DNA from 3 places in the Arthrobacter sp. yr096 genome. Region 2 is predicted to be linked to each of the others. Evidence: riboswitches for the same ligand, from Rfam matches in the RefSeq annotation. Region 2 holds a riboswitch; each other region holds the start of a gene.
The links. A riboswitch is a leader RNA that binds a small molecule or an ion and turns the genes downstream of it on or off. The one in region 2 is predicted to bind thiamine pyrophosphate.

Region 1 (7,096 bases), on a different contig from region 2:
ATGTGCTTGAGCTCGGTGACAGTCCTTAGGTGACGCCTCGGATCCTCACTGCACAGCACGACGTCAGCACTTGCCCCCTCGCTGATGCCCTCGGCTCCCAGCCAGGCACGGGCACGCCAGGCTGCGGCGTCCAGGACAGCGGCCGGCGGCAGGCCGGCGTCGTGCAGTTCCATCATTTCGTCAGCGATCCTGCCGTGCTTGATCACGCTGCCCGCGTCCGTTCCAGCGAAAATCTCAACGCCGGACTCAAAAGCTTCGAGGACCCGCTCCCTGCGACGCTCCCAAAGACGCACCATGTGGTCCGCGTACACCGGAAACTTTGGGGCGGCCTGGCTGGCGATGTCCGGAAAGGTAGCGATGTTGACCAGTGTTGGAACGATGGGCACTGCCTGTTCCACGAGGCGGGGAAGGTGCCGTGGCAGAAGACCCGTGGCATGTTCGATGCAGTCGATGTTGGCATCGAGCATGTCATCGATGGTGTCCTCGGCGAAACAATGAGCCGTGACGCGGGCGCCCTCGTCGTGCGCGGCAGCGATGGCGTCCTTGACTGTCTTGGCCGGGAAAGAGGCCGCCAGATCCCCCACACCGCGGTCGATCCAATCCCCCACGAGCTTTACCCAGCCATCGCCGTCGCGGGCTTCCTTCCGCACAGTCTCCACCAGCTGGCCGGGTTCAATTTCATGCCCCAGTCCGCGAAGGTAGCGCCGGCTCCGGGCAATGTGCCGCCCTGCCCTGATCAGGCGCGGCAGGTCCCGCCGCTGCTGCACCCATCGTGTGTCGCTGGGTGATCCGGCATCGCGGATGAGCAGCGTTCCGGCGTCGCGGTCTGCTGTGGCCTGGGCGAAAGTGACCTGCTCGTCCACGGCCCCTCCCGCTCCGAGCCCTATGTGGCAGTGGGCGTCCACGAATCCAGGCAGGACCCAGCCATCCAACACCCTGTCCGGCGTTTCCGAGGGGCACTCGAAGGTCAGAACACCGTCCACAGACCACATTCCGTGGCGCTCTTCGACCGACGAGACAAGCACAGGTCCGCTGAATTCAATGATGGAGGCCATGGGAAAAGCCTAATCCGCAGCAGGGCCACGTGGACCGGATGCGTCCATGTGACTGTGCGCCAGTAGGCAGCTGTGGTAGCTTCATCTACGACCACACGGGGGCCCCTGCAGGGGCTGAGATCGGACTGATGCAGTCTGCGACCGTTGAACCTGTCCGGGTAATGCCGGCGAAGGAAGTGAGTAATCCTTGAGCACCACGGAAACACAGCACAGCCCTGCCCAAAACGGGAAGAACGCGGGCCAAAACGAGTTGAGCGCAGGCCAAAACCAGCCAGGCTCCGGCGAAACCGGCGTTGAGACGGTGACGCAATCGCTGAAGTCCCACTCGCTGGCGTGGGTGGAGGATCCCACCAATGGCATCCGCGTTCCCGTTACGGAGATTGCATTGGAGCCGTCGCCCAACGGCTTGGCCAATGAGCCGTTGCAGGTCTATCGAACGGCCGGACCCGGGAGCGATCCCGTGGTTGGCCTTGAGCCCTTCCGCTCGGCGTGGATCGAAGATCGCCGCGACACCGAGCCCTACTCCGGGCGCGCACGCAACTTGCTTGACGACGGCAAGTCTGCGGTTCGGCGCGGGGCAGCATCAGCGGAATGGAAAGGTGGGCAACCGGTGCCCCGCCGTGCCGTGGAGGGCAAGACCGTCACGCAGATGCACTACGCGAAACAGGGAATGGTAACCCGGGAAATGCAGTTCGTTGCTTTGCGGGAGAACTGCGATGTTGAGCTTGTCCGCAGCGAAGTCGCCGCCGGCAGGGCCATCATCCCCAACAACATCAACCACCCGGAATCCGAGCCAATGATCATTGGCAAGGCCTTCCTGGTGAAGATCAACGCCAACATCGGTAACTCCGCGGTGACGAGCTCCATCGCCGAGGAAGTGGACAAACTGCAGTGGGCCACCCAATGGGGTGCGGACACAGTCATGGATCTCTCCACAGGCGACGACATCCACACCACCCGCGAATGGATCATCCGCAACTCCCCGGTTCCCATCGGCACCGTTCCCATTTACCAGGCCTTGGAAAAGGTCAATGGTGAAGCGAACAAGCTCACGTGGGAAATCTTCCGCGATACCGTGATCGAGCAGTGCGAGCAAGGCGTGGACTACATGACCATCCATGCCGGCGTGCTCCTGCGCTATGTACCCCTCACGGCCAACAGGGTCACGGGCATTGTGTCCCGCGGCGGTTCCATCATGGCCGGTTGGTGCCTGGCACACCACCAGGAAAATTTTCTGTACACGCATTTTGACGAGCTCTGCGAAATCTTCGCCCAGTACGACGTAGCGTTCTCCCTGGGCGATGGCCTGCGCCCGGGTGCTACGGCCGATGCCAACGACGCCGCCCAGTTCGCCGAGCTGGATACCCTCGCCGAGCTGACGATGCGAGCCTGGGAGTTCGACGTTCAGGTAATGGTGGAAGGCCCCGGCCATGTGCCTTTCCACCTGGTCCGGGAAAACGTGGAACGCCAGCAGGAACTGTGCAAGGGAGCCCCCTTCTACACGCTTGGCCCGCTGGTTACCGATGTCGCCCCCGGCTATGACCACATCACTTCGGCCATAGGCGCCACCGAGATCGCCCGCTACGGCACCGCCATGCTCTGCTACGTCACTCCCAAAGAGCACCTTGGACTGCCGAACAAGGACGACGTGAAGACAGGTGTCATTACCTACAAGATCGCCGCCCACGCTGCTGACCTCGCCAAGGGTCACCCAGGGGCGAATGAAAGGGATGACGCCCTCTCCAAGGCCAGGTTCGAGTTCCGTTGGCGCGATCAGTTCGCGTTGTCCCTGGATCCTGTGACGGCCGAAACGTTCCACGACGAAACGCTGCCGGCAGAACCGGCCAAGACGGCCCACTTCTGCTCGATGTGCGGCCCCAAATTCTGCTCTATGCGGATCAGCCAGGACATCCGCGACGAGTACGGTTCCGCCGAGGCACAAGCGGCAATCGCTGACATGTACAGCGGGATGCGGGAGAAGAGCGCGGAGTTCCTGGCTGCCGGCGGAAAGGTTTACCTTCCGGAACTCCAGGTCCCGGCCAGCCAGAGCACGGGCGGTTCAGGAAGCCTGAACTGACATGGCGCGTCCCACATCGGCAACAAACGTGCGGATGATGTGATCGCCGTCGACTGAATCCTGGGGCCGGTGTCCTCCCGCTGCCACACGGCGGAGGGCACCGGTTTCCTGGAGATAGCCGGCGATTTCCTCATAAAGAGGTTCCCAGCCTCCGGTCAGCACCAGCGTGGGAACACCGGGAACAATGTGCAGCGGAGCCTCCCAGGGCGGCGCTTGGAGCCTCAGCCTGCGGGCGGAACGGCGCGCTTCCGGAGTATCCAGTCCCCCGGTCTCCGCAGAGAAGGCCCGCCGGAAGTACTCACGCTGGTAATCGGCGTCGTTAAGCTGCGCGCGGACGTCAAACAGCGGTTCCATCAGTGCCCGGTGGGAACCGGTTGCCGGAAGCTCGGCCGTCAGCGACAAACACGCGGGTTCCACCAACGTGAGCGAATACACCAGATCGGGGCGGTCGATCGCTGCCAGCATGGCGGAAATTGCACCTTGCTCGTGAGCCACGATGTGACCGCCACCAGAGTCAACCAGGGCATTGACAACAATGGCGACGTCGGCCGCCACATTGGATTCCTGTGGATCGGCCACAGCATCGAAGCCGAACCGCCGGAGGAACAAGGCATCATAAGCGAGGGCCATGCCATGTTGTTTCGGCCATGCCGCAGCACCAAAACTGCCCAGGCCGTGAACGAAGACTACGCGCTGCTTGTGCATTGGTTCAGCCTATTCCACGGCTCTGACATCCCAAGGGACCGGCAGACCCGGCCCCTTGGGAAGCGATGTCTACTTTCCGAGGAACTTGTCGAAGCCCTTGGGAAGGTTGAGGGAAGACGGGTCGAAATCCGCGGCGCCCTGTCCGAAAGCCGCGCCCGTGGGTGCAGCTGAGGCTGCATTGGCCCGCTTGGCCTCGGCGTCGCGCAACTCCTGCGCAGCCTTGGCCGGGTTGCCGGAACGGGCCTTCTTCTTGGGAGCGTTCTTGCCGTTCTTGCGTCCGCCACCGGGACCGCCCAGCCCGGGCATTCCCGGCATACCTGGCATGCCACCGCCCTGGGCCAGCTTCTTCATCATCTTCTGCGCCTGGGCGAAACGCTCCAACAGGCCATTGACCTCGGAAACGTGGACACCTGAGCCCTTGGCGATACGCGCGCGGCGTGAGCCGTTGATGATTTTCGGCGCAACACGCTCATGAGGAGTCATGGAGCGGACGATGGCCTCGACGCGGTCGATCTCTTTTTCGTCGAAGTTCTCAAGCTGCTGACGGATGTTCTGCGCACCCGGCATCATCATGAGCATCTTCTTCATGGAGCCCATGTTGCGGATCTGCTGCATCTGGGCGAGGAAGTCGTCCAGGGTGAAGTCTTCCTGGTCGGCGAACTTCTTCGCCATCCTGGCGGCTTCGTCCTTGTCCCATGCCTTCTCTGCCTGTTCGATCAGGGTGAGGACGTCACCCATGTCCAGGATGCGGGAAGCCATGCGGTCAGGGTGGAAGAGTTCAAAGTCGTCCAGGCCTTCGCCGGTGGACGCAAACATGACCGGCTTACCGGTAACGGACGCCACTGACAAAGCGGCGCCGCCCCGGGCGTCGCCGTCGAGCTTGGACAGCACGATGCCCGTGAAGTTGACGCCTTCATCGAAGGCCATCGCCGTGTTGACGGCATCCTGGCCAATCATGGAGTCGATCACGAAGAGGACTTCGTTGGGAATGATCGCCTGACGGATACGGCGTGCCTGGTCCATCATTTCGGCGTCGACGCCAAGGCGGCCGGCGGTGTCAACGATGACGACGTCGTGCAGCTTCTGGCGGGCTTCCTCAACGCCGGCCTTGGCGACTGCCACCGGGTCACCGGCGGGGTGCTCAAGTTCGGAGGTCGCGCCGGGGTGCGGAGCGAAGACCGGGACGCCTGCGCGTTGGCCAACAACCTGGAGCTGCGTGACAGCGTTGGGGCGCTGGAGGTCGCAAGCTACAAGCATGGGGCTGTGTCCCTGGGCCTTGAGCCACTTGGACAGCTTGCCGGCGAGGGTGGTCTTACCGGCACCTTGGAGGCCAGCGAGCATGATGATGGTGGGCCCGGTCTTGGCCAGGCGGATGCGGCGGGTCTCACCACCGAGGATCTCCTTGAGTTCCTCGTTGACGATCTTTACGATCTGCTGGCTCGGGTTCAACGCTCCCGAGACTTCAGCGCCCAGGGCGCGTTCGCGGATGCGGCCGGTGAACTCGCGGACCACAGACACGGCAACATCCGCGTCCAAAAGGGCACGGCGAATCTCCCGGACGGTGGCATCGACATCAGCCTCGGTGAGGCGGCCCTTGCCACGGAGGTTCTTGAAGGTTGCTGTCAACCGGTCAGAGAGTGAATTGAACACGCGCCGTGCACTTCTTTCGATGGTCTACGAATGGCGGCCAAAGCGGCCCACCAGAGTCTTGACGATTGCCCCCAGCAAACATGTCTCAAACCCAACAAATCTGAATCGACTAGGGGACTCGACTATCTAGGGTACCAAGTCGCACCTGCAAGATGGCATGCTGGCACAGTGACCAGCAAAACAACTGTAAAAACGTTGCTCATCCTCGGCGCGTCCGGGGACCTCACGGGCAGGCTCCTGCTCCCGGGGCTGGCCGGCCTCCTTGCTTCCGGACGGGCTCCAGGGCTCCAACTGGTGGGCGCTGGATCTGACCCTTGGTCTCCCGACCAATGGAGGCAACGGGTGGACGGCGCCTTTGAGGCTGCATCGAAAACAGCTGACGCCAGCGGGCGCGCCGCGCTGGCCCGCGTTGCCGACGCTACCGAATACCACCAGGTGGATGTGACAGCGGACGGACCGCTGGCCGCGCTTTTGGCCCAACTGGAGGGACCTGTTGCCATCTACTTCGCCCTCCCACCGCAGGTCAGCCAAAAGGCATGTGAGGTCCTCCATCAGGACCAACTGCCTGCAGGGACACGCCTGGTCATGGAGAAACCTTTCGGTTCGGGCGCGGAATCGGCACATGAGCTGAACAAGACACTGGCCACCTTGGTACCCGAGGACCATATCCACCGAGTGGACCACTTCCTGGGCAAAGCGACCGTGCTAAACATCCTGGGCCTCCGCTTTGCCAACAGGTTCCTGGAGCCGGTGTGGAACCGCGAACACATCGAGAAGATTGAAGTGGTCTTTGACGAGGACCTGGCCCTTGAGGGGCGGGCACGTTACTACGACAATGCCGGGGCCCTTAGGGACATGATCCAGAGCCATCTGCTCCACATCATGGCTTTCCTGGCCATCGACGCCCCGGCCACCATCGAGGAACGAGACTTGCGTGACGCTGTGGCCACAGTCCTGCGCGCCAGCAGCATCAAGGCGCCCTACAGCCACTCCACCCGACGCGCCCGGTACACGGCAGGCACCCTCGGGGAGCGGACAGTGCCGGACTACGCAGCCGAGGAAGGCGTGGATCCGGCCCGAAATACCGAAACCCTGGCCGAGGTCCACGTGGACATCGACAACTGGCGGTGGAAGGGAGTCCCCTTCATCCTCCGCTCCGGCAAGGCCCTGGGACACCGGCGCAAGGAAGCCGTAATCACCTTCCGCCCCGTCCCCCACCTGCCCAAGGGATTCTCCGGCGTGGATTCTCCCAACCAGCTGCGGATCGGCTTCGGTCCGGACGTCCTGCAGTTGGACGTGGATGTGAACGGCCCGGGCGACGTCTTCACCTTGGACCGGGCAAGCCTGGTGGCTGAGCTCAATGCCCCGGGCATGCTGCCCTACGGAGAAGTGCTGGAAGGCATCCTGACAGGCGACCCCCTTCTCTCAGTCCGGGGTGACACCGCGGAGGACTGCTGGCGGATCATCGAGCCGGTCCTGCGCGCCTGGGAGGGCGGTACCGTTCCGCTGGATGAGTACGACGCCGGCAGCCGCGGACCGGCGAACTGGCCCAGCGACGTCGTGCAGTAGAGAAAAAGACACCGGGAACGCGCAAGCGGGCCGGGTACCT
Region 2 (7,096 bases):
GGAGGAGTCCTCCTGACGCCATCAGGCGCATTGCTTGGCATCAATTATGGGACAGACAATCCTATGGTGCCTGGCGAAGGCTTGGCGATGGCCGCAGGGTTGATTGTCGCGATGCATAATTCATCTGAAGGTTTCGTGGACACTCTGGATTACACGGAGGAAGTAAAACAGGAGTTCAGTAGCCGGGCATGAAGGGGCGGTTCCCAAAGGGTCTCGACAACGATCTAGGGCTTCTGAGATGTAACGCGAGGTGGGCAGTTCCCGAGCGCTTTGTGGGGACCTAAAGTGCCCTCATGAGCTATGGGTTGCAAATCTGTTTCTTCCGGGTCTGTGTTGAGCGACCTAGTCAGCTCATCTTTGAGGAGTCCGATGGTTCTTCCCGGTCGCGGTCCATCGTCGTCTTTGCCGCATTGCGTCTGGGGCATTGGGTGGCCCCACACGATTGACTCCAAAGGGAAGAGATATTGGATACCGTCCAAGCTCGTCACAGGCCGATCCGGCAGGATCAGGGGATTGGGTGAATTGATTCATCTGATGAGTTACGCAGACTGTAGGTTGTCATAACGTCCGTTATCGGCGTTAGAGTGGGACGAGTAGAAGTAGATGAAATAACTCGTCCAAAGTTGTCATGCAGCGTTTTCCCACGTCAGCGTCCGGCGCGGGTGTGCTGGCCTTGAATGGTGGCCGGTGGCTCCGCCGCGCGGGAAGAGCCGGGTGGAACATCGTGACGACAGACAACGCCTGGACCGGGGAGAACTTCCGCCGCGGGGGCTTCCTGCCGAATACGGAGCGCTATACGCATGCCGAGGACTACGTGGCCGCGGTGCAGGATCTGTGGGACGGATTCGGTCCCATCGCCGGGAGCCGTGACGCCGAGTCCTGGTCCGCGGAGCCTCGTCAGGTCCGCCGCCAAGGGAAATTCCGCAGCATCGATGCCAGGCCCCAGGTGCCCGGGAGCCCGCAAGGCCAGCCGGTGTATTTCCAGGCCGGGGATTCGGCTGAAGGCCGCGACTTCGCCGCACGGAGGGCCGAAGGAATCTTCACCCACCACATAGAATTCGACGACGCCGTGGCGTTCACGGCGGACATCCGTCGCCGCGCCCGTTCATACGGAAGGCCCGGGGACGACATCAAGATCTTCCCCGGCGCCAACCTCGTCGTGGCGGAAACGGACGCCGAAGCTGCCGAGAAGGCCGCGTATTACAAGGAGTTCGCCCTCAATGACCGCACCGTGCTGCAGTCAATCGAGAGTGTGTGGGGTACGGACCTGTCTGCCGTTGACCTGGATGGTCCGCTTCCTTCCTTCGAGCCCGTAGCCTCCCGGCAAAGCCACACCCACGGCATTGTCCACACCGGCCACGAGCCCACGGTGAAGTCGCGGCAATGGCGTGCACTTGCCGATGAGCACAACTACAGCCTCCGGCAGCCGGTCCACCACCTCTCCGAACGGCGCGGGTTCATCGGCTCTGCATCCACAGTTGCGGACCAGTTGGCCCACTACGTCCGCTCGGACGCCTTCGACGGCCTCAACGTCACCCCGCATGCCTTCCCCGACGGACTGAACGACGTCGTGGACCTGCTTGTCCCGGCCTTGCAGGAACGGGGGATCTACCCTTCCGGGTATCCGGGAAACACCCTGCGGGAAAACCTCGGCCTACCCGAAACCGTGGCCCACCGCGTCCCCGAAGCCGCCCCCCTCAACCTGGAAGACGCCTCATGAGCAACCTCAAATCCATCAGCTTCCTCACACCCGGAAACTACCCGGACAGTAATCCCCACCGCGGACTCGAATATGGGGACGCCGACGATCTGCGTCCCTGAGGACCGTTAAGCGGCGTCGAGGGCTTCGAGCAGCGACTTGGCTGCCGCCGTCGGATCTTCCGCTTCAGTGATGGCGCGGACGACGACGATGCGGCTGGCGCCGGCGGCAACTACTTCTTCGACGTTGCCGAGGTCGATTCCCCCGATTGCGAACCAAGGCAAATCAACGGCCCCGCCGGTGGTCTCCTCCGCGCGCCTGATCGCCTCTGCGGCATATGTGACCAAGCCGGTTCCCACGGCTTCACGGCCGGGCTTGGTGGGGGTCGCCCACACGGGGCCGACACAGAAGTAATCCAGTCCCGCGTCGCCGGGCGAGGCCGTGATGGCCGCATTGACCTGCTCGGGAGTGTGGGTGGACAAGCCTATTACGGCAGGGGCGGGGAGGAAGGTGCGGGCGATCTCCAGGGGCAGGTCCTTTTGGCCCACATGGAACACGGGAGCCCCGGAAACACTGGCGATATCGGCCCGGTCGTTCACTGCCCACAGCCGCCCATGCCGTTCCGCGACGCTGCGCAGGACGGCCAGCAACTCCAACTCCTCGGCCGCTTCGATCGTCTTGTCGCGGAGCTGGATGATGTCCACTCCGCCCTGGAAGGCTGCGTCCACGAAGTCTTCAAAATCGCCTTGTCGTTTGCGCGCGTCAGTGCACAGGTAGAGGCGGGCCGAGGCGAGGGATTCATGCTGGGTCATGGAAACCACAGTAGTTCCTCTAAACTGGGCACGTACCGCGGGAGCCGCGACGACCGTCATTGTGACCGTCCGGCTGAGAGGGCTTAAGAGCCGACCGCTTGACCTGATCCGGCTAGTACCGGCGTAGGGAAGGAATCAGATGGCAGAAGCCATTCACGCAGATGTCGCTGTCATTGGCGGAGGCGTCATCGGCCTGGGCATTGCCCATCAAGTGCGGAAGCTGGGCCGCTCCGTAGCACTCATCGATCCGACGCCCGCCACGGGAGCGACAGTCGCGGCTGCCGGAATGCTGGCGCCTGTCAGTGAGCTGCACTACCAGGAAGAAGACCTCCTGGAGCTCATGCTCGAGTCATCCCGGTTTGTGACCCCGGGTTGCCCTCAACTCCACAGCAAGGAAACAGCATGAACATCAAGCTTAACGGCGCCGCCCACCAGGTGCCCGCAGACGCCTCTGTCAGCACGCTCGTCACCGCGGTTACCAGCCGCGTCCTGGACCACCGCGGGCAGGCGGCCGACGGCGGGAAGCTGGGTGTCGCCGTCGTCCGCAATTCCGAGGTGGTACTGCGCAGCCAGTGGGCGGCTACTCCGCTGGCCGACGGCGATGAACTCGAACTTGTTACCGCAGTACAGGGAGGCTGAACCATGACCGAAGCAAGCACCGAAATCCGCACTGACGCCTTGGTGATCGACGGCGTCGAATTCGGGTCCCGCCTGATCATGGGCACTGGAGGTGCGCCGAGCCTGGACGGGCTCGGTGCCGCGCTCCTGGCATCCGGAACCGAGCTCACCACCGTGGCCATGCGACGCTATTCGCCGGCCGAAACGGGTTCGCTCTTCCAACTGCTGGTGGACAACAACATCCGGGTGCTCCCGAACACCGCGGGCTGTTTCACCGCGACGGACGCTGTGATGACGGCGGAACTGGCACGTGAGGCACTGGAGACTGACTGGGTCAAGCTGGAAGTCATCGCGGACGAGCACACGCTGCTCCCGGACGCCGTTGAACTGGTGGACGCCACCGAGCAACTGGTGAACCGGGGCTTCAAGGTGTTCGCCTACACCAACGATGATCCCGTGCTTGCCCTTCGCCTCGAGAACCTCGGCGCCACTGCGGTCATGCCGCTGGGCTCGCCCATCGGCACCGGCCTGGGCATCCTGAACCCGCATAACATCGAACTCATCGTGTCCCGGGCTTCCGTGCCGGTGGTGCTGGACGCCGGGATCGGAACAGCTTCCGACGCCGCACTTGCCATGGAACTGGGTTGTGACGCCGTTCTGCTGGCGACGGCAGTGACCCGCGCGCAGAACCCCGTGCAGATGGGCCAAGCCTTCAAACACGCCGTCATCGCCGGTAGGCTGGCCAAACAGGCGGGCCGGATTCCGCGACGTGAGCACGCCTCGGCGTCCTCAGCCATGGAAGGCCGGGCGGAGTTCCTCTGAAGCCGGGCTCCCCTGCTTCAGAGGGCCTTCCTACGCTATGTGTCCCATGACGCGGGCGGTCAGGTGACCCGAATCGATTTTTGCCGCTGCTGTCCGAGCACGATTGGCAGGGTCCAGAAGACCCACGTTGGGCCCGCTGGTGGCCCAATCGGTGCTGATGAACGCGATTCAGGCATCCGTCAGATTCGCACTTGTCGCGAAGAGAAAACTCGTCTTCGAAGCCCCGGACGATGCGGGTTCTATCGCCTGTCTGGGTGTCTATCTATCGGGCCGATGTGCCATGTTCTGGACGTGCATGGGAGTTTGCATTGTCCACCAGCTCCGTCATCCAGGGCCGGTGCCCGCGATGAAACGACATGCTCTTGGGCAGTCCGTGGACGACAGGATCGGAGCCCACTATGTCTACCGTTATGCGGCCTTCCCCCATAGGGGCATTGCTTATGTGGAGGTCTCCATATGATTCCGGAAGCACAGGATCTACCCATAGGCCTCCGTGTGAAATGTGCGCGTCGTACCCCATAAGGCTCGTGATGAGCAGGATTGGTGTTGTTGCCGCCCACGCCTGCGGTGAGCAGGCAGTTGGATATGGAACCGGCACTCCGATCTCATCGCGGCTAAAACCACAGAACAGTTCCGGTAGTCTGCCGTCGGAATAGTCTGCTGCTTCCAGAAGCGCAGTGGATATTCTCTGTGCTTCCTCAACAAACCCGTAGCGTCGAAGCCCGGCCACGATTATCGCATTGTCATGTGGCCAAACGGATCCGTTGTGATAACTCGCCGGATTGTATGCGCCCATGTCGGTGGCCAGAGTTCGCACGCCCCAGCCGCTGAACATCTCCGGAGACATCAGTCTTTCTGCTACGAATGGGGCTTTATCTTCGTCTATCAACCCAAACCATAGGCAGTGGCCCATGTTGGAGGCGCACGCGTCGACTTGCTGTTTCTTCCCATCGAGGGCAACGGCGTAATAGCCGCGGTCGGGCATCCAGAACTGATCGTTGAACCGTCTTTTCAGTTGTGCCGCTTTCTCCCTCAGTTCATCGCCTAGCTCTTGGTCCCCAGCGTCATAGGCCATCCACGCGCGCGATTGATAGGCGATGTAGACATACGCTTGAACTTCGCAAAGGGCAATGGGCGGCTCTGCCAACGTGCCATCGGCGAAGTTGATTCCGTCCCAGGAATCCTTCCAGCCCTGATTGATCAGACCCTGGTCATTAAGGCGTTGGTATTCAACGAACCCATCGCCGTCCTTGTCCCCGTATTTTTGAATCCATTCCAAGGCTCTGTCCGCATGAGGCACCAACGCGGCTATAGTTTCCGGCGCAAAGCCCCAGCGGCTGACGGCGCCTAAAACCATGAGGAACAACGGTGTGGCGTCAACACTGCCGTAATAGCTCGCCTTACCGCCCAGAGACAGCCCACTGCTAACATCGAGGCGGATTTCGTGGAGAATCCTTCCGGGTTCTTCTTCCGTAGCGGGATCCACAACCATTCCCTGGCGTTCCGCCAGCGTCTGCAGCGTACCCAAGGCAAGGGACGGGTCCACCGCCAAGGACATCTCTGAAGCCCACAGCGAGTCACGACCGAAGAGGGTCATGAACCATGGTGCCCCCGCGGCGACTACGACACGTTCCGGATGGTCTGGATCTTCGATGCGCAGGGATCCAAGGTCGTCGTAACTGCGTCTCAGCGTCCGTTCGATGGACTTGTTGCCCATCTGAAGCACGGGAATTTTCGCTATCCATTCTCGGCGACGACGATCACGTGGAGATTGCCCAATTCCGTCGGGATGTATAAAAGCCGCTGAGTTATCTGCTCCTTCGTTGGTAGGCAGCACGGTAATCACAGTGCTCCATCGCCCGTAGGCCGGTAGAACGACTCGATATCTCAATGTTTCAGCTGATACCTCGGCTTCAGGGCACTGGACCATTATCCCCCTCCCGATTCCCTGCCAGACTGCATCAATCCTCAGTGAACCGAACCCCAAGTGGCGAGTCATCTCCCATTGCCGCGCGATTCGCGCCTCTTTCACTTCGAAGAGATCGGCGAAGTCCGCCAGGCACCGTATTGAAACAACGCATTCGACCTCCCCGCCGGAGAAGTTGCGGAGTGAGATTTGCTCTTGGATGCCGTCCCCAACTTCACGCAGCCGCTGAACAATGAGCGGGCTGTCGGCGCGGCTATCGGAACGGGGAACCCTGCTGACAAACAAGGCACGGTAAGGTTCCTTTATCTCGGCTGTCAAAGGATCGAGTGGGTTGTCATCGATGGTCAGGCTCCAGCCGGAAAGAATGCGAGAATCCTGAACGAACAGACCATGGGGACCACCGGGCAATATATCTCCTGTCGGCAAGGAGATACAGAAGGATGACCCCTCGACTAAAGTAATCGCCCCTGCCCCTACCGGACCTGCCGCTGTATCAGCATTCCAACCAGCCATGGTCGGGCCTTTCGTCCACTCTGAGTCCGCACCTCGGTGGATCAGTAGTTCGAGGGAACGTACGAAGCATCATGGTGTCGTCCTTTGTCTTGTTACGCAAGGTACTCTCGACTGTTCCCGAAATCCAGAGCGGCAAGCGCGCGGACGCAGTAGCTGAATTTAAGGAAGAACGGACCAGTGCATAGCCTGTGCGTCGCCTGATGCAGCCAAGATGAGAACTTGCGGCTCACGATGCACTCAGTGCATCATTAAATGTGGATCTTCGAGACTTGCGGCAATTTGTTTCACTTTTTGAAACTGAAAGCACTCGTGACACCGCGGTTGAAATGGGCGCGGACCAGTCAACCATTTCCCGGTCACTGGGCCGGTTGGAAGAGGAGTTGGGGGTCGCTCTTTTTCATCGACAAGGGCGTCGTCTGAAGGTCAACCGCTTTGGCGTTCTTTTTCAACGCCACGCCATCCGTGCAATCCGCGAGTTGGAAGCCGGCCAGCACAGACTCAAAGTTCTGTCGGACCCTGACAGCGGGCTCATTCGACTGGGGTTCCTCCAATCAGTCGGGCTCTCTCTCCTCCCGGCAGTCATCCGACTTCACCATGGGATATCCCCGGACGCCCGGTTCGAACTGATCCAGGCGGAGGCAGCACGTGATCTTTACGCGTGGTTGGAAGACGACATCATCGATTGCGCCGTAGTGACTCCGCCTC
Region 3 (7,096 bases), on a different contig from region 2:
TCGCCGTGGGCGCCTACGGGAACTTTGCCCTGCTCAATGATCGGCTCACGGAAATGGGCATTGATCCCGAGGAAGCCATGCTGCCGTTTCAACGATCGTTTGACCACTTTCATGAGCGGACCAAGCCCGGAGACTGGTACGAGTCCGTGATGAAGGCTTACGTCATCGATACCGTGTCATCGGATTTCTACAGATCAGTTTCGGCTTTTCTGGACTCCGCGACCCAGCAATTCGTTGAGCGGGTGGCCTCTCCCGATCAGGCTACCGAAGTCCTCCGGGTCCTCCTCAGGCGGGCGTTGGCCGATGACCCCAGGCTCGCCTCGCGGCTGGCTATGTGGGGCCGCCGTTTAGTGGGCGAAGCACTCACACAGGCGCAACGGGTTGGCATGGAACATCCCCGCCTGGGACCTACCCTCAAGAGCGGCGGAGATGCCCGGGCCGCCATCAAGAGGTTGACAGGAGAACTCGCCGAAAAGCATGGGCGACGAATGACCGGTCTGGGCTTGACGGTTTGACCAGCTGCAGGCTTGACGTTCGCTAGACCGCGTCCAGGGCTTGCAGCAGCGACTTGGCAGCCGCCGTCGGATCCGTTGCCTCAGTGATCGCGCGGACCACCACCACACGGCTGGCTCCGGCAGCTACCACCTTTTCTACGTTGCTGAGGTCAATGCCACCGATGGCGAACCAGGGAAGCGTAGTTTGGTTGGCGTTCTTGACCGCTTCTGCGGCAAATGTGACCAGGTCCAGTCCGACGGCGTCGCGGCCGGGTTTTGTGGGTGTTGCCCACACAGGACCTACGCAGAAGTAATCCAGTCCGTACTGGCCGGAAGAGGCAGCAATGGCAGCGTCAATCTGCGCAGGAGTGTGTGTTGAGAGCCCGATGCCGGTGCCGCCTGGCAGCAAGGTCCTGGCCGCTTCCAAGGGCAGGTCCATTTGACCGACGTGGAAGACCGGAGCCCCGGAAATACGGGCAACATCGGCCCGATCATTGACCGCCCAGAGCCGTCCGTGGCGCTCGGCGACGCTACGCAGAACCGCCAGCAGTTCCAATTCTTCGGCCGCTTCAATGGTCTTGTCACGGAGTTGGATGATGTCCACGCCGCCCTCGAACGCGGCATCCACAAAGTCTTCAAAATCGCCCTGCCGCTTGCGGGCATCGGTGCACAGGTAGAGGCGGGCTGAGGCGAGTGATTCAGGCTGGGTCATGGGAACCAGAGTAGTTCCTCTAAACTGGGCACGTACTGCGGGAGCCGCGACGTTCGTCATATGACTGTCCGGCTGAGAGGGCTTCAGCGCCGACCGCTTGACCTGATCCGGCTAGTACCGGCGTAGGGAAGGAATCCAATGGCAGGTCCCCGCCATACCAACCTCCAAGCAGATGTGGCCGTCATCGGCGGCGGCGTGATCGGGCTTGGCATAGCGCACGAGGCCCGACGAGTGGGTCGCTCCGTGGCCCTGATTGATCCCGCGCCGGCAAGCGGAGCAAGCTATGCGGCGGCCGGAATGCTGGCCCCGGTAAGTGAACTGCACTATCAGGAGGAAGACCTCCTCGAGCTGATGCTGGAATCCTCCCGTTTGTGGCCCTCGTTTACTGCCGGCCTCCCTCAGGGGTCTGAAGCCACCGGATACCGCACGACGCCGACCCTTGCGGTGGGTGCCGACGCGGCCGACCGCCGTGCGCTCGCAGACCTGAGGTCAGTACAGCTGGCAGCAGGATTGGGTGTGGAGCCCCTGGCCCTGCGCGAGGCGAGGGACCGCGAGCCCCTGCTCAGTCCCCAAATCTCCTGTGCTTTCGATATCCCCGCTGATCACCAAGTGGATCCGCGAAAATTGGCTGAATGCCTGTTGGCCGGCCTGGCACTCCACGCACCTGGCAGCACCACGTGGGTCCCCGGCGCAGAGAACGGGTTTGCCGTGACATCCCAGGCCCGCGGTTTGCTGTGGGAATCGGGAAGAGTCTCCGGCGTAGAACTTGAATCTGGTGCACCAGTGGCGGCAACCGAGACGGTTGTTGCCAACGGCCTCGGCGCAGCCAGCCTGGCTGGCCTGCCTGAAGGGCTCACGCTGCCCTTGCGTCCGGTGTACGGCGACATCCTCCGGCTCCGCGTCCCCGAACACCTCCGGCCCCTCGTCACCGCCACGGTGCGCGGCATGGTGCGTGGCGTCCCCGTCTACATCGTGCCCCGGGCAGACGGCACGGTGGTCATCGGAGCTACCCAGCGGGAGGACGGATTGTCCGCGTCGTCCAACGCAGTCTCAGCGGGAGGCGTTTACCAGCTCCTGCGCGATGCCCAAGTGCTGGTTCCGGCGGTGGCAGAGCTGGAACTGCTGGAGGCCACCGCCCGCGCCAGGCCCGGGACTCCGGACAACGCACCGTTGCTGGGACGCGTCGCCGCAACCAATGGCGACATTAACGGCTTGGTGATTGCTACTGGCTTCTTCCGTCACGGAGTCCTCTTGACACCCATCGCCGCAAGGATCGTGGGCGAACTGATCGGCGGTTCGACGGACCCCCGATGGGCTCCCTTCCGGCCCGGCCGTTTCGCAGGAGACGCGGCCACTCCCGACGACCTCATCCCAGTCCACGCTCCCAACAAGGAATCAGCATGAACATCAAACTCAATGGATCCGACCATTCAGTGCCGGACGACGCATCCGTCAGCACCCTCGTCAGTGCCATCACAGGCCGCATCCTGGACCCCCGCGGGCAGGCGGCCGACGGCGGCAAGTTGGGCGTCGCCGTCGCACGCAACTCCGAAGTAGTGCCGCGCAGCCAATGGTCTGCAACGGCGCTCGCCGACGGAGACGAACTCGAACTCGTTACAGCAGTCCAAGGAGGCTGAACAATGACAGCAGCAAACACTGAGGTCCGCACCGACGCATTGGTGATTGACGGCGTCGAATTCGGTTCCCGCCTGATCATGGGCACCGGAGGTGCGCCGAGTCTGGACGGGCTTGGCGCAGCGTTGCTTGCCTCGGGGACCGAACTCACCACCGTCGCCATGCGGCGCTATTCTCCGGCCGAAACGGGCTCGCTGTTCCAGCTTCTGGTGGACAACGGCATCCGGGTGCTGCCCAACACCGCTGGCTGTTTCACGGCCAAGGACGCGGTGATGACCGCGGAACTGGCCCGCGAAGCACTCGAGACGGATTGGGTGAAACTGGAAGTCATCGCGGACGAGCACACGCTCCTCCCGGATGCTGTGGAACTCGTAGACGCCACTGAGCAACTGGTGAACCGCGGATTCAAGGTCTTCGCCTACACCAACGACGATCCCGTGCTGGCGCTCCGTCTGGAGAACCTTGGCGCTGCCGCCGTCATGCCGCTCGGTTCACCCATTGGAACCGGCCTGGGCATCCTGAACCCGCACAACATTGAACTGATCGTGTCCAGGGCCTCCGTTCCTGTGGTTCTGGACGCCGGAATCGGGACAGCATCCGATGCCGCACTCGCCATGGAGCTTGGCTGCGACGCCGTTCTGTTGGCCACTGCCGTAACCCGTGCACAGAACCCGGTGCAGATGGGCCAAGCCTTCAAACACGCTGTGATCGCCGGTAGGCTGGCCAGGCAGGCAGGCCGGATTCCGCGGCGGGAGCACGCTTTGGCGTCGTCAGCCATGGAAGGCCGTGCAGAGTTCCTCTAGGCGCAGAGTTCCACTAGGCGCAGAGTTCCACTAGACAAGGAGCAGTCATGGCGGGCATCGGAGACCAACTGTCGCAAGCGGACATCGACGCCGCCCTGAAGGACCTCCCGGACTGGAAGTTTCAGGACGGCCTGGTGACCGTATATAAAAGTCCGACGGCGGCCGGCGCGCTGGAGTTCATCGCCGCCGTTGGCCGGATCGCCGAAGAACAAAACCACCATCCGGATCTGGAGTGGCGTTACAACAGGGTCTTTCTCCGTTATGTTTCCCACGACGCCGGACAAGCCATAACGCGGCGTGATGTCGACGCTGCAGTTTCCGTGAGCGTGGCCGCAGCCAGACTCGGTGCCGCCGCTGAACCGGGGCGCTATCCGGCGGCGTGAATGCCCTTAAAAGGCGATGACCACCACCCTGGGGGTGGTGGTCAACGCCTTTACTCTTTTAGAGCCTCAAAGCCTTGGTCAGCTCCGCAGTATCGTGCTTGGTGCGTGTCCGGCCCAGAAAGACTACAACGCCTGCGGCGGTGGCGGTCCCCAGTACGATCGGCAGGATCCAGGGGATCCAGGTCGCACCGGGCTGGTAGCCCAACCCGGCGCTGATGAAAGCGATCCAGCTGAGCACACCAACGGCCGCAGAGATCCCAGCAGGCAACGCGATCCCGTACTTACCGTGCCGCTTGTCGTTGGCCCACACAATAAAACCGGTAGCAATGGTAGCCAGAACCACCACGACGAGTGAAAGCATCAAGACTCCTTAGCGGACGTGAAGCGGGAAAGGCCTAGAGGGCGCCGAAACCCACGCGGCGGACTTCTTCAGCACCGATTTCCACGTAGCCCAGCACGTTGCCGGGAACGATGATCTGGCGGCCTTTCTCGTCCGTCAGGCGCAGTTCCGAGCCCTTGGACACAGCTTCGGCCACAATCTTGGCTACGGCGTCGGCGTCCAAAGAGGATTCGAGCACGATCTCACGGCCAACGTTCTGAATGCCGATCTTTACTTCCACAGCAAGGCCTCCAAGCCAATCAAGTGTTAAGTCAGTCCTCTATTTGTAGCCTAGGACTCTTTGGGGAATCGACTGATTCCGCGCCAAGCTAAACGATAGATCAGATCACTGGCCACATCGAGGTCAAGATTTCCATCCGTTTCAAGCCAATAACGGGCGCTGACCTGCGCCATTCCGGCCAGGCCGCGTCCCAAAAGCTGCGCCTCGAGCGGTGGCAACTTGGTGTCTTCGGCAATGACATGCGCCACCGCATCCGCGAACGTTTTGTTGAAAGTCTCCAAACGGGAGCTGACATCAGGATCATTAATGAGGTCCGATTCGAACACCAGGCGGTGGGCTTGATCGTCGTCAGCGATGAACCGGTAATAGGCGCGCATCACAGCCTTGACGCGTTCCTTGTTGTCCGTGGTGGAGTTCAATGCGCTGAGCATCAGCTCTGTCAGTGTGGCCAGATGGCTGTCCAGAAGGGCCATGTAGAGCTCGCGCTTGGAGGGGAAGTGTTGGTACAGCACGGGCTTGCTCACGTGGGCAGCCTCTGCGATTTCGTCCATGGCCGCGCCATGGAAACCGTTGGAGACGAAAACTTCCAACGCCGCATTCAGCAATTGTGCGCGGCGCTCGTCCCGCGGCAACCTTGGTGAACGCGTTGAACCAGTCCGTTCCTGCTTGGCTGGTGCCCCATCGTTTGCCCGTGTGCCGTCAGCCACAGTCTGCCGCCTTTCCTTTGCAGTTATGACCACTCTACCGGTGGGTAATATGACCGGGCGGCATCTGCAGGCATACATTGGGGTATGGCCTCAATTGTTGCTGCCCACACCGCTGCGCCCGCTGTCCTGCCGCCCCTCGTTGAACCTGCTGCCGAACTCACGCCGGCCGAGGTGGAGCGATACTCCCGGCATCTCATCATTCCGGAAATCGGCGCCGTGGGCCAACGCAGGCTTAAGAATGCGAAAGTCCTTGTCATAGGCGCAGGGGGGCTCGGTTCTCCTGCGTTGTTGTACCTGGCTGCTGCCGGGGTGGGGACCCTGGGCATTGTGGACGACGACGACGTGGACCTTACCAACCTCCAGCGCCAGGTCATCCACGGCGTGAAGGACGTGGGCACGCCAAAGATTGAGTCCGCCCGCAACGCCATCGCTGAGCTCAATCCCTTGGTGAACGTGGTCCTGCACAACGTGCGCCTCGACTCCTCGAACGCCCTGGACTTGTTTTCGCACTATGACCTCATCCTCGACGGCGCTGACAACTTTGCCACGCGATACCTCGTCAACGATGCCGCAGCCATTCTGGGGAAACCGTATGTGTGGGGCTCCATCTTCCGTTTTGACGGCCAGGTGAGTGTTTTCTGGGCCGAGCATGGCCCCACCTACAGGGATCTGTATCCGGAAGCTCCTCCCGCGGGATCCGTACCGTCCTGTGGTGAGGGCGGCGTCTTCGGCATGCTGTGCGCAGCGGTCGGATCACTCATGGTGACTGAGGCAGTGAAGCTGATTACCGGCGTCGGACGCTCTTTGCTGGGGCGCGTGGCGCTCTTTGACGCCCTGGGCGGCAGCTGGCGCGAGATCAAGGTATCCAAGGATCCGGAAGCCGACCCCATCACGGAGCTCACTGATTACGAGGCGTTTTGCGGTGTGACGCCCTTGGCGCCCACTGACCAGGACCACACTGTGTCCGCCAAGGAACTCGCCGGAATGCTGGCCGAGCGGGAAACGGGGGAGAGGGACTTCGAGCTGGTGGATGTCCGTGAATCGGGCGAGCACAGCATCGTGAGCATCGACGGTTCCGTCCTCATACCGCAAGGCAGGATCCTCTCCGGTGAAGCCTGGGTGGACTTGCCGCTGGACAAGGACATCATCTTCCACTGCAAGGCAGGCACGCGCTCCGCTGCTGTCCTGGAGGCGGCGCAGAAGGCAGGCTACAGCCGGGTCCGCCATCTCGACGGCGGTATTCTCGCCTGGGTCCGGGATGTAGAGCCGGAGAAGCCAATCTACTGAGTTCGTTGCTGCTTGGCCGGTGTGTCTGCGAAGCTCAACCATGAGTGAAATCACGGACACACCTCAGGAACCCCTCGGATCGGAATTCGGACACGGTTCCACGGCCATGGACGTTGTGTCCGGAGTTTACCTCTCTGGCAAGACGGCCATTGTGACTGGCGGATATTCAGGCCTCGGATTGGAGACAGTGCGCGCCCTGGTTTCAGCGGGAGCCAGGGTGACGGTTCCGGCCCGCAGACTGGAGCATGCCAAGGCTGTTCTGGCGGAAGCCGGGTTGGAAAACGAGGTAGAGACTGACCGCCTGGACCTGGCAGACCAGGACAGTGTGAAGGACTTTGCGGCACGCTTTCTTGCCGGGCATGACACCCTGGACATCTTGATCAACAACGCAGCGATTATGGCAAGCCCGGAGCAGCGCGTGGGGCCAGGGTGGGAAGCGCAGTTCGCCACCAACC

Region 1: it holds a riboswitch for thiamine pyrophosphate, as region 2 does, so the genes downstream of both, thiC (phosphomethylpyrimidine synthase ThiC) here and BMY91_RS21880 (FAD-dependent oxidoreductase) in region 2, are expected to answer to the same signal.
Region 3: it holds a riboswitch for thiamine pyrophosphate, as region 2 does, so the genes downstream of both, thiO (glycine oxidase ThiO) here and BMY91_RS21880 (FAD-dependent oxidoreductase) in region 2, are expected to answer to the same signal.

The regions. Positions count from the first base shown of each region.
Region 1 is NZ_FNYI01000001.1:1,025,666-1,032,761, reverse strand. Features, by position in the region: gene BMY91_RS04790 (amidohydrolase family protein) at 1-1,055, opposite strand, end outside; TPP riboswitch at 1,141-1,248, shown strand; gene thiC (phosphomethylpyrimidine synthase ThiC) at 1,243-3,132, shown strand; gene BMY91_RS04780 (alpha/beta fold hydrolase) at 3,115-3,837, opposite strand; gene ffh (signal recognition particle protein) at 3,907-5,487, opposite strand; gene BMY91_RS04770 (glucose-6-phosphate dehydrogenase) at 5,656-7,056, shown strand.
Region 2 is NZ_FNYI01000013.1:75,397-82,492, reverse strand. Features, by position in the region: gene BMY91_RS21895 (S1 family peptidase) at 1-192, shown strand, start outside; gene BMY91_RS21890 (LLM class flavin-dependent oxidoreductase) at 629-1,720, shown strand; gene thiE (thiamine phosphate synthase) at 1,828-2,511, opposite strand; TPP riboswitch at 2,539-2,659, shown strand; partial or broken gene BMY91_RS21880 (FAD-dependent oxidoreductase) at 2,651-2,869, shown strand; gene thiS (sulfur carrier protein ThiS) at 2,914-3,150, shown strand; gene BMY91_RS21870 (thiazole synthase) at 3,154-3,951, shown strand; gene BMY91_RS21865 (amylo-alpha-1,6-glucosidase) at 4,214-6,391, opposite strand; gene BMY91_RS21860 (LysR family transcriptional regulator) at 6,646-7,096, shown strand, end outside.
Region 3 is NZ_FNYI01000001.1:672,684-679,779, forward strand. Features, by position in the region: gene BMY91_RS03210 (ferritin-like fold-containing protein) at 1-515, shown strand, start outside; gene thiE (thiamine phosphate synthase) at 538-1,206, opposite strand; TPP riboswitch at 1,234-1,352, shown strand; gene thiO (glycine oxidase ThiO) at 1,345-2,610, shown strand; gene thiS (sulfur carrier protein ThiS) at 2,607-2,843, shown strand; gene BMY91_RS03230 (thiazole synthase) at 2,847-3,644, shown strand; gene BMY91_RS03235 (4a-hydroxytetrahydrobiopterin dehydratase) at 3,692-4,027, shown strand; gene BMY91_RS03240 (cytochrome c-type biogenesis protein) at 4,086-4,388, opposite strand; gene BMY91_RS03245 (DUF3107 domain-containing protein) at 4,423-4,647, opposite strand; gene BMY91_RS03250 (TetR/AcrR family transcriptional regulator) at 4,698-5,432, opposite strand; gene moeB (molybdopterin-synthase adenylyltransferase MoeB) at 5,439-6,641, shown strand; gene BMY91_RS03260 (SDR family NAD(P)-dependent oxidoreductase) at 6,682-7,096, shown strand, end outside.